DNA from 3 places in the Psychrosphaera ytuae genome. Region 2 is predicted to be linked to each of the others. Evidence: predicted binding sites of a transcription regulator. Region 2 holds the regulator's gene; each other region holds the start of a gene.
What was found. Region 2 encodes LexA, which represses DNA repair genes until DNA is damaged. Its sites were predicted from a motif close to TACTGTATNNNNATACAGTA; they were not measured.
Positions count from the first base shown of each region.

Region 1: the regulator LexA is predicted to act here: its motif matches at 1,449-1,468, upstream of J1N51_RS05940 (DNA topoisomerase III).
Region 3: the regulator LexA is predicted to act here: its motif matches at 1,844-1,863, upstream of dinB (DNA polymerase IV).

Region 1 covers NZ_CP072110.1:1,349,856-1,353,183, reverse strand. Annotated here, with positions in the region: gene J1N51_RS05940 (DNA topoisomerase III) at 1-1,405, opposite strand, end outside; gene J1N51_RS05935 (CHASE domain-containing protein) at 1,634-3,328, shown strand, end outside.
Region 2 covers NZ_CP072110.1:2,167,086-2,170,413, reverse strand. Annotated here, with positions in the region: gene J1N51_RS09800 (tetratricopeptide repeat protein) at 1-891, shown strand, start outside; gene J1N51_RS09795 (BLUF domain-containing protein) at 1,004-1,429, shown strand; gene J1N51_RS09790 (BLUF domain-containing protein) at 1,401-1,871, shown strand; gene lexA (transcriptional repressor LexA) at 1,886-2,503, opposite strand; gene plsB (glycerol-3-phosphate 1-O-acyltransferase PlsB) at 2,645-3,328, shown strand, end outside.
Region 3 covers NZ_CP072110.1:2,743,787-2,747,114, forward strand. Annotated here, with positions in the region: gene nqrM ((Na+)-NQR maturation NqrM) at 1-175, shown strand, start outside; gene J1N51_RS12250 (MFS transporter) at 339-1,799, shown strand; gene dinB (DNA polymerase IV) at 1,930-2,994, shown strand; gene J1N51_RS12260 (M17 family metallopeptidase) at 3,193-3,328, shown strand, end outside.

The DNA of each region.
Region 1 (3,328 bases), 820 kb from region 2:
GTAGTGAAGGCCCGTCATTATTAAGCTCTTTTTCATAAATGATTTTCCAGCCTATTACTGCGGTTTTTACCGACTTGGCAACAAATTCGCCTTTATTTATTTCTAGGGTGACTTTTTCATTGTCTGTCTCAAAAGCCCCAAAAAACTGCGCTAAATACTGCTTAGCAATTAACTGATAAACATTGGCTTCTGGACCTGAGAGAGAAGAAGCGTTAGGCGCTTTCAAAGTTGGAATAATGGCATGATGAGCACCCACTTTTGAATCATTCCAAGCTTTGCTTTTTAACTTAGGGTTAGCTTGAGTAGCGACATGAGCAACGTGGGCGTGGCCATAGCTAGTTAAGTTACTAACGATGGCAGGTGCATCGTTAAAATGCTGATTGGGCAAATATCGGCAATCAGAGCGAGGGTAGGTTATGGCCTTGTGTCGCTCGTATAGAGACTGACAGGCATCAAGAACTTGTTGCGCAGAGAGTTTAAAGGCTTTTGCCGCATCAATTTGTAAGCTAGACAAATTGTAAGGTAGCGGAGCAGTCTGCTTTTTTCTTTCTTTTTTTACATCTAATACGACTGCAGGTTGCTGATGAATTTGTTTTACGACATGTTCAGCAAGAGACTTATTAATAATGCGACCTTCTTCGTCTTGGTGTGGCGCACAATGTTCACTTGGCTGCCACCGAGCAGTAAAATCACTGTTGTTTTGAATTGCCGAAGTTAAGGTAAGGTGCGCGTCCACTTGATAATAATCTTTACTTACAAAGTTGGCGATTTCTTGATCTCGTTTTACCACTATGCCTAATAACGGAGTTTGCACGCGGCCAACAGACAAAACGGAATTAAAATTCACCTTTTGTCCCAACAGGGTAAACGCACGAGTTAGGTTCATGCCTATTAACCAGTCAGAGCGAGAACGAGCCAGTGCAGATACAGATAAGGGAATAAAGGCTTTGTTTGATTGTAAGTTATTTAGGGCTTTTTTTACTGCTGGAGTATTGAGATCACTGACTAACAGTCTTTGTGTATTTTCGACTTTGGCTTTAGGTAATTTTAAGAAGTGAATGACTTCATCAACCAAAAGCTGACCTTCTCGGTCAGGATCTCCAGCATGTATTAATTGTTGGGCTTGTTTAGTCAACTTTCGAAGTACAGAAAGCTGTGACTTAGTCTTTGACTTAGGTTTCAGTTGCCACTGTTCAGGGATAATAGGTAAATGATCGTAGTGCCACTTCTTATAAAGTGGATCGTAATCTTCTGGTTCAGATTGTTCGAGTATATGGCCAATACACCAACTGACGTGGGTGCCGTCACCTGCGACTATGTAACCGTCCTTTTTCTGATGCGGCTTGGGTAAAGCGTTGGCTATTGCCCTACCCATACTGGGCTTTTCGGCTATTATTAATCTCACGAAGCTATTTACCTAAAAGACTTTTTCTCAATAATAACAGGTTAACTGTTTTTATAAACAGTGGTTGTGGTCTAGTTTTTCATTTTTTACTAAATTAGGGAAAAATTAGCTAACTTAGGGTCAAATGAGAAAAATTTTAGATGACAGGTCTTTTGGTTCTGGTAGATTTATAACTAATTGATTTAAATTAAGATGCGCCGAGATAGGTGCACACAATCACAGGAAAGAATGTTGCGGTCTCAAAGTAAATCTATCTTAGTCATTCTTATCTCATTTTTAAGCTACTACCTTTTTTCTAAAGTAGGCTTATTGTTTGCTATCCCGCCTGGGTTTGCTAGCGCTGTTTGGCCGGCTGCTGGTGTTGGTCTTGCTTGTTATTTGATATTTGGTCGTTTGGCTTTAATCGGTGTCTTTTTGGGTTCCGCTTTGGCCAATATCCAGGTTATGTCCGGTGGTTATTCTGGCCTGCCAATTGCCCAACAAATATTGCCTTTCATCATAGCTACTGGCACCTGTTTACAAATGGTGGTCGCTAGGTATTTATTGAGACGTTCCGTCAGTCTTCCTGTAAACAATACACACTTGCGAAGTGTGATTAAGTTTTTAGCGATAGTAGGTCCAATAGCATGTATCGTTGCAGCAACCATCAACACGACGGCCGTTTCTATAGTTAATGGTCTTACCCTATCACACGCCTTGTTTGTTGGTTTTACTTGGTGGGTAGGAGACTTTATTGGTGTAATGTTCTTTTTGCCAATCGTGCTTTCTCTGGCGAATAATGAATTTTATGTTCAGAAAAAAGATAAGTTAAAAATCGCGGTGCCTGCCGCTATTTTGTTTTTGTTGGTAAGCTCAATTTTTGCGATGTCTCGACAGCATTACCAAACCTCGAGAATGGAAGACTTTGTTAGTCAAACTAATAAGTTTTCACAACAAATTAACCTAATTGAAAATACTATTACTCAGCAACTTGCTGGAATGGAAGGGTTATTTAGAGCCAGTAAGCATGTTACTCGCGATGAGTTTAGACGCTTTATCGATAAAATTATGAACCCCGATATTAATCTCAGAGCGCTAGCTTGGTTGCCTAAGGTTAATGGTAGTGAAAGACGTAAGTATGAAGAACAAATTGCTGCAACGGATTTTCCTGGTTTCAAACTTAAGCAATTGATTGGCGGCAACATTCAAGAAGCTGAACATCAGCGCTATTACATTCCAATTTTGTATACTGAGCCATTAGAGCCAAATAAAGCCGCGGTCGGGCTGGACGTCTCCTCTCATGATGTTGTGGGAATTACTGTTAACAAAGCTATTTATACTGGTGAAAAAGCGGTGTCTCCACAGCTTTCATTGGTTCAAAATTTAGAAAAGTACAACGCGGTAATCGTTTATTATCCAATTTATGAGGGTGGGGATGTTCCTTCAGAGCGAAACCTACGAGTGTCTAAATTGCTTGGCTTATTTGAAGCGGTGATAGAGCTAGACCAGCTTGTCTTAAGCCTGTATGACGAATCTATGGCAGATAATTTTGTATTTAGAACTCGTTATGTGCAAGACGAAGAAACTACCGCAACTTTTGAGGCAAATTATCGCACTGATGCTCTCTTCAACTATAGAGCGTCATTTCCTTTCTTTGATACTCGTATCGAGGTCGATTATGCCAGCTCAGCTATTTTTGACCAAAACTCCATAGACTGGTCGAGTTGGCTAATAATTATTATTGGTTGCTGTGTCAGTACTTTTAGTGTGATCTTCATTATCATCATGACAAACTTGAGTGAAATGTTAGAGCAAAAAGTTGCGCATAAAACTCAGCAACTCAGTCAGAAAAACGATGAGTTAATGAAAGCGAACGCTGCCAAGAGCCAGTTCTTGGCCAATATGAGCCATGAATACCGAACACCTCTAAATGCGGTTATTGGT
Region 2 (3,328 bases):
CTAGCAATGGCAAACGGTGACTACCAAAAAACCTTGGACTTTTTGACACGTTGGGAGTCAGTAAACGAGGGTGATATACCCGTTAAAAATTACGTACTAAAAGCTCAGGCTACCTACCAAGCCAAACGCTATGAGGAAGCAGCTTCTTATATCGACACCGCTATAAAGCTTGCTGAAAAACAAGAGGCGCAACCTCTAGAGAACTGGTACGTATTACAAAGAGCCGTGTACTTTGAGCTAAAACAGCCAAAGAAAGTCACGAAAGTACTAGAAACCATGGTACGCAAATTCAACAAGCCTGAATATTGGGTACAGCTCGGTGGCATGTATGGTGAAATTGGCGAAGAAGAAAAACAACTTGCAGTATTAGAAGCAGCTTATCTTCAAGGCTACATCACCAAAAAAACGCAACTTAGAAACCTAGCGCAAATTTATTATTTTAACGGTTTACCCTACAAAGCGGGCTCTGTCATGCAAAAAGCCATCGACAGTCAGCAACTGGCGTCGTCCGAAAAGAACCTCAAGTTTATGGCTCAATCTTGGTTGGCCGCAAAGGAGTATGATTTAGCGGTCAACGCTTTTGACCAATTGGCCAAAGTGACAAAAGGAGGAGATGCTTACCAACAGATCGCTGAGATTCGTTTGCAGCAAGGCAAGTACCAGGCAACCATCACAGCAGGCCAAAAAGCCGCAGAGCAAGGCGACCTTACAAACCCTGGTAATTTATATCTTGCTATGGGTATGGCTTATTTTAATTTGAAAGAGTTTGAAGCCTCTATTGATGCTCTTAACCAAGCAAAAGAGCACAAGTCAGTACAGCGTATGGCAAAACAGTGGCTTAAATTTGTTGAACGAGAGCGCTCTACATATGGTGAATTAGCCGCTCTGTAAGTGTGGGTTTCTTTTTATGTCAGTGTTCTCGTAACTCATTCGAAGCCGTGGCTATTCCACGGCTTTTTATTTTTGGTACTATAATCAGGAAAGTAGCCTATGAGTAACCACCATGAATTTGTATCAATTAGTATATGTCAGCAAACTCCCAAAACCGATGAAGGGTAGGGAGCTAAAGTTACTAATAGAACGTGCAAAAATTAAAAATATAAATCTTGATGTCACATCATTGCTAATAAAATTCGACACCAACTTAATCCAAATACTCGAGGGCAATCGCCATACCTTACAGGAGCTATACGACGACATTGAATCAGACTCTCGCCATATCAATGTTAGAAACTGCTATTTTGAACCCGCAGAGCAACGAATTTTTGGCAAATGGGCGCTCACCTTTCTAAACTTAAATAATGAAAAACTAAAGTCTAAGGAACGGCTGCAAGAATTAGCACACCAGCTGATTGATGCGCGTGGAGACGATGAACACAGTAAAAGTATTTTGTTATTAGATGAGTTTTCAGAAAGAGTTAAACAATAAAGGCACCATGAAAGAAGAGCCCGTAAACTTATATCAACTTCTTTACAAAAGTTACGCTACGCGCCCACTTTCTGTCGAAGAGTTTGCGGACTTACTGGTCGACGCCAGAGTTAAAAACGACTCGCTGGGTGTAACCGGTATTTTACTGTACAAAAACGGGGTGTTTATTCAACTTATGGAGGGTGAGAAAAGAAATATTGATACGCTATATGATGTTATCAAACAAGACCCTCGTCATACTCAATTAGAATGTCTGTACTATCAGCCTGCAAATGAAAGAGCTTGTAAAAATTGGGCAATGAAAATTCACAATTTAGACTTTGGGGTACCTGATAATTTGCTTGGAGTTGAACAACTCATCAGCCAATTACATCAGCAACACCTAAGCGATGGCCAGTCCCCTGCTGAACAGTTAATTACCCTGTTTAAACAGGTAAGCTAATCCACTGGCCACTATTACATTAAGGAAGAGTTACGAATAACCCCAACCGCAAGTCCTTCAATAGCAAACTCTTGATAGTTTAAGTCCACTTTAATCGGCGAGAATTCTTCATTTTCTGCGTGTAAAATGACCTGGCTACCTTTACGCTCAAGACGTTTAACCGTCACATCATCTTCAACACGGGCGACGACTACTTGGCCATCTCGAGCTGTCTGTGTTTTGTGTACTGCCAACAGATCACCATCCAAAATTCCGATGTCTTTCATACTTTCACCTTCAACTTTTAGTAAAAAGTCGGCGCTTGGAGAAAACATTAAAGGATCGACGTTAACGTGACGGTCAACGTGTTCCATTGCCAAGATAGGAGAGCCTGCTGCTACCTTACCAATTAGTGGTAATCCCGAGTCTTGTTCGGTTATTTCCTCGGTTAAGCGGATCCCGCGTGAGGTACCCGAAAGCATTTCAATAAAGCCTTTTTTGGCAAGAGCTTTTAGGTGATCTTCTGCTGCATTTGCCGAGCGAAACCCTAACTGTTTAGCAATCTCTGCACGCGTTGGCGGCATTCCGGTCGAAATAATGGTGTCTCGAATGAGTTCTAAAATCTCTGATTGTCTAGCAGTAAGTGGTCTCATCATCTGTTTTTCCATACAGTAACATAACTGTCAGTATATACAGGCATTGTGATTGTGCAATAGAAAATTACTGTAAATGATAGGTTTTTGTCCGTTCTTTGTTAAAATTGACCTTCGCAGTTCGTTATCTTTAGGGAATTTATGTCTTTTATTAACGCAATAATGTATTGGCTTACTCGTCCTTTCATCCGCACTCAGTTAGTTGCCGACGATAAGCACAATGATATGGGTATCGAGGCAAACAAGCCTGTATCTTATGTATTAGTTACTGATTCGTATACGGATCGCATGGCACTAGAACAAGCTTCAAAGAAGCTTGGCTTGCCATCGCCTTTTTCGGCAATTGATTTGGCCGGAAAAAAACTAAAAAGAACATTAGGCGTCAAGCCCGTCGACTCCATTTTCCTCAACGAAAAGTCACATATTGAAAAAACCACAGAGTTAGGTGAAAACTTACTAAAATTGGTCGAAGAAACCGGTGAAGACATTCAGTTTGTCCCAGTTATGATCCGTTGGGGTCGAGCACCTGGAGTAGAAAAAGACACTAGTCGCAAACCCCGCCTGATGGACTTAATCACTCAAAAACTTCAAGCGTCGCCACTGCGTAAGTTTTTTATCGTTTTGCTTTACGGTCGCCACAGCTTTGTACGTATTTCAAAACCCGTATCGCTTCAGAAAATGGTTAATGACTTTGGCGCTACTGAAGAGACCGCTCACAAATTATTGAGAGTCGCGCGTATTCACTTTGAACGCCAACGCATTGTAGCGACTGGGCCAAAAATAATGGAACGCCAAGCATTTTTTAATAGTATGTTAGCCAGTCCA
Region 3 (3,328 bases), 580 kb from region 2:
ATCATTAGCTGGAAGCTGCGGTGGCCTTGGTACTCTGGGCATCGATAAAGCCTGTGACTGTGATAACCCTTGTGAAAAGCGTCAAGAGAGAATGGCAAAGGAAGAAGCTGAAAAGCAAGCGCAAAGTCAACGCGCTGCAAAAGAAGAGAACTGGAAGAAAAACCAAATTCTATAATCCTTGCTTATCAATCTTAAAAAAAGAACCTTCGGGTTCTTTTTTTGTTTTATGAATACGTAGTCAATGCTTTTATACCTAAGTTCTACTCTGCCATTTTAAATTCTATCCGATACAATCAAACGTCAAATAAAAATAATATCGATAATAAATTGAGAACAAGATGTTAAAAATTCAACAGACTCTAAGTAAGCCGTTTTACATGCTACTTAGTTTGCCATCGACGGCAATGGGGTTTGCGCTTTCGGTTCAGATTTCGGCGTTAAGCTGGTTGCTTAGCACTCAATATGGCCTTGATATTCACGAGATTGGTATCGTTTGGGCGGCGGGTCCTATCGCTGGTATTTTAGGCCAAGTAATTGTTGGCTTTATTAGTGATAAAGTGTGGTTTTGGAATGGCAGACGTCGTCCCTTTATTCTTATTGGCGGTGTCCTCGCATCTCTGTCTTTGTTAGCACTTCCTAATATAGGGATCATCTCTGAATCTTTGGGTGGTGTAGGCATTATGGCAGTAGCGATTGCAATTGCCTTGTCTTTGGATCTGTCCATTAATGTTAGCTTTAACCCAACTCGCTCAATCATCGCCGATGTAACACCAGAAGGCGAAGCTCGAACTAAGGGTTACACCTGGATGCAAACTGTATCGGGTACCTTTGGTGTACTTGCGTATGTTATCGGTGGTTACTGGAATAACTTTGTTCTTATCTACTTTGGTGCGGCGCTCGTTTTGGTGTTTTCTATTCTGCCAACGTTGTTTGTCATAGAGCCTAAGACTCTGCCGAGCGAACAACAAGAATCTGCAGATACATCGACCAGCGGTAATTCTAACTCGTTTAATTTTGTCGAGATGTTAGTGGATATTAAGCCCTTGTGGGGTTTTTTGATCTATTCTATTTACGCAAGTGTTTTGCACTTAGCGGATATCAAAGTGGATCATTACTACGGTGAAATAGCGGCTTTACTCGTCACCTTATATTTTATTTTAGAGACACTACTCAAGCGCGAGTCGACGTTGTCAAATTCGGAAGCTAAACATTTAGGCTTCAAAAAGGTCCTTGCGGCGCATTCTTTTAGTTGGATTGGTATCCAAACAATGTTCGTTTTTACCTACGCCTTTTTGCAAGACAAAATGGGGTATCTAAGCAATGAGCAACTCGGCCAGACGATTTCTTACAGCTTTGCCATTTTAAACGGCGTCGCAGCGCTACTTCCGGCATTCGTGTTGGGCCCACTAGCTAATAAGTTTGGTCGAATCAAAGTCCATGCCGGCGCGTTGCTGTTTACTGCAACGTCGTATGCATTCATCGCTATGTTGGCGGACAGTCCAACTCATATGTATGTCTTTATGGCGACTGCAGGTATCGGCTGGGCAGCCGTTGTTAGTCTACCTTTTGCAATCATGTCCGAACGAGTTGAAAAAACCAAAATGGGTTTGTATATGGGCTTGTTTAACTTATCTGTGGTACTACCGCAATTAGTTGTCAGTCTTGGTATTAGCCTGTTTTTAACCAAAGTAGAAGACAAGTCGATGACCTTTGTGGTTTGTGCGTTTGCGATGGCGATTTCTGCGGTGTGTTGGTTGATGGTCAAAGAGACAGGATCTGAAAAGTCGGCCACGGAATAAGTTTGTAAAACGAATCGCTTGTCACTTTAAACTATATTGGTTTAAACTGTTTTTATATACAGTGCCTATTAACCAATAAGAGAATGCAAAGCTTAAAACAGCGCTTTGTGTAATTGAGAGTGGCAAGCTAATGGCTAATCGAAAGATCATACATGTTGATATGGATGCGTTTTTTGTCTCAGTAGAGATAAGAGACAATCCAGCATTAGCCAATAAGCCTGTTGCTGTAGGGGGACGTTCGGAGCGACGTGGCGTGTTGTCTACTTGTAATTATATCGCACGTCAGTTTGGTGTCAGTTCTGCAATGCCTACGGCAATGGCAATAAAAAAGTGCCCAGATCTAATTGTGGTTCCTGGCCGAATGGAAGTGTACAAAGAAACCAGCCAAACCATACGGCAAGTCTTTGAAAAGTACACCGACCTTATCGAACCTCTATCGTTAGATGAAGCGTATTTGGATGTTACCGATTGTCCATTGTTTCAAGGTTCTGCAACCTTAATTGCCGAGCAAATTCGTCAAGATATTTTTGAAGCAACCGGCCTAACTGCATCGGCTGGTATCGCACCTATCAAGTACATCGCCAAGATAGCGTCAGACTTAAACAAGCCCAACGGTCAATGCACTATCACACCCGAGCAAGTCTGGGACTTTATCGAAACAATGCCACTAAAAAAGATCCCCGGCGTTGGCAAAGTGACACAAGGCAAACTAGAAAAACTAAACCTACACACGGGTGGTGATGTCAGACGAAGTGACGAGTCAACGCTTGTCCGTCACTTTGGCAAATATGGTCGAGTTTTGTGGCAGCGATGTCACGGTATCGATCCTCGTAGAGTTGAAGTGAGCCGAATAAGAAAATCCGTAGGCGTAGAACGAACTTTTGAAACTAATATTTCCGATTTAGGTCAGCTAAAAGAGTTACTGAAGCAAAAGCTTTTACCTGAATTAGAAAAGCGAAGTGCCAAACATTTAGAGCAAAGAACCATCAGCAAAATAGGTATAAAGCTGAAGTTTGCGGATTTTCAGGTGACGACCAAAGAGCTCAAACACGACAACATCGAGTTACCGCTTTTTTTTGAGCTTTTAGAAGAGGCGGTTCAGCGGGGTGAAGGAAAGCCTGTTAGATTGCTTGGCGCCCATATTGGCCTTCAAGAGCAAGCCGATCCAAAACCGCAATTGGCTCTGTCTTTTTAAAATCTTAAAAAGGAGATATTGGGACACTGCAACTAAGTGATCGGACCGCTAAGTGGTAATTCAGGGTCAACTTTTTTCTGAGATTCACGTATCATCTTTCACAATCAACTCGTCTGACTTGAATTATTATCAATAACTTCAATACTCTGTATTCAGACAAGTAACATAAAAATTAGCGAATAAAAAAGCGAGAATATCATGCCTCACCCTATGCCATTGGCCGTTTCAGATTTAAATACCGCCCTGAATGATGCAAATTGGGATGCACTTGTCATTGTCGGCGAATCATTCGACCATACATTACCGACAGAACTGATCGAAAAAATTAACGAAA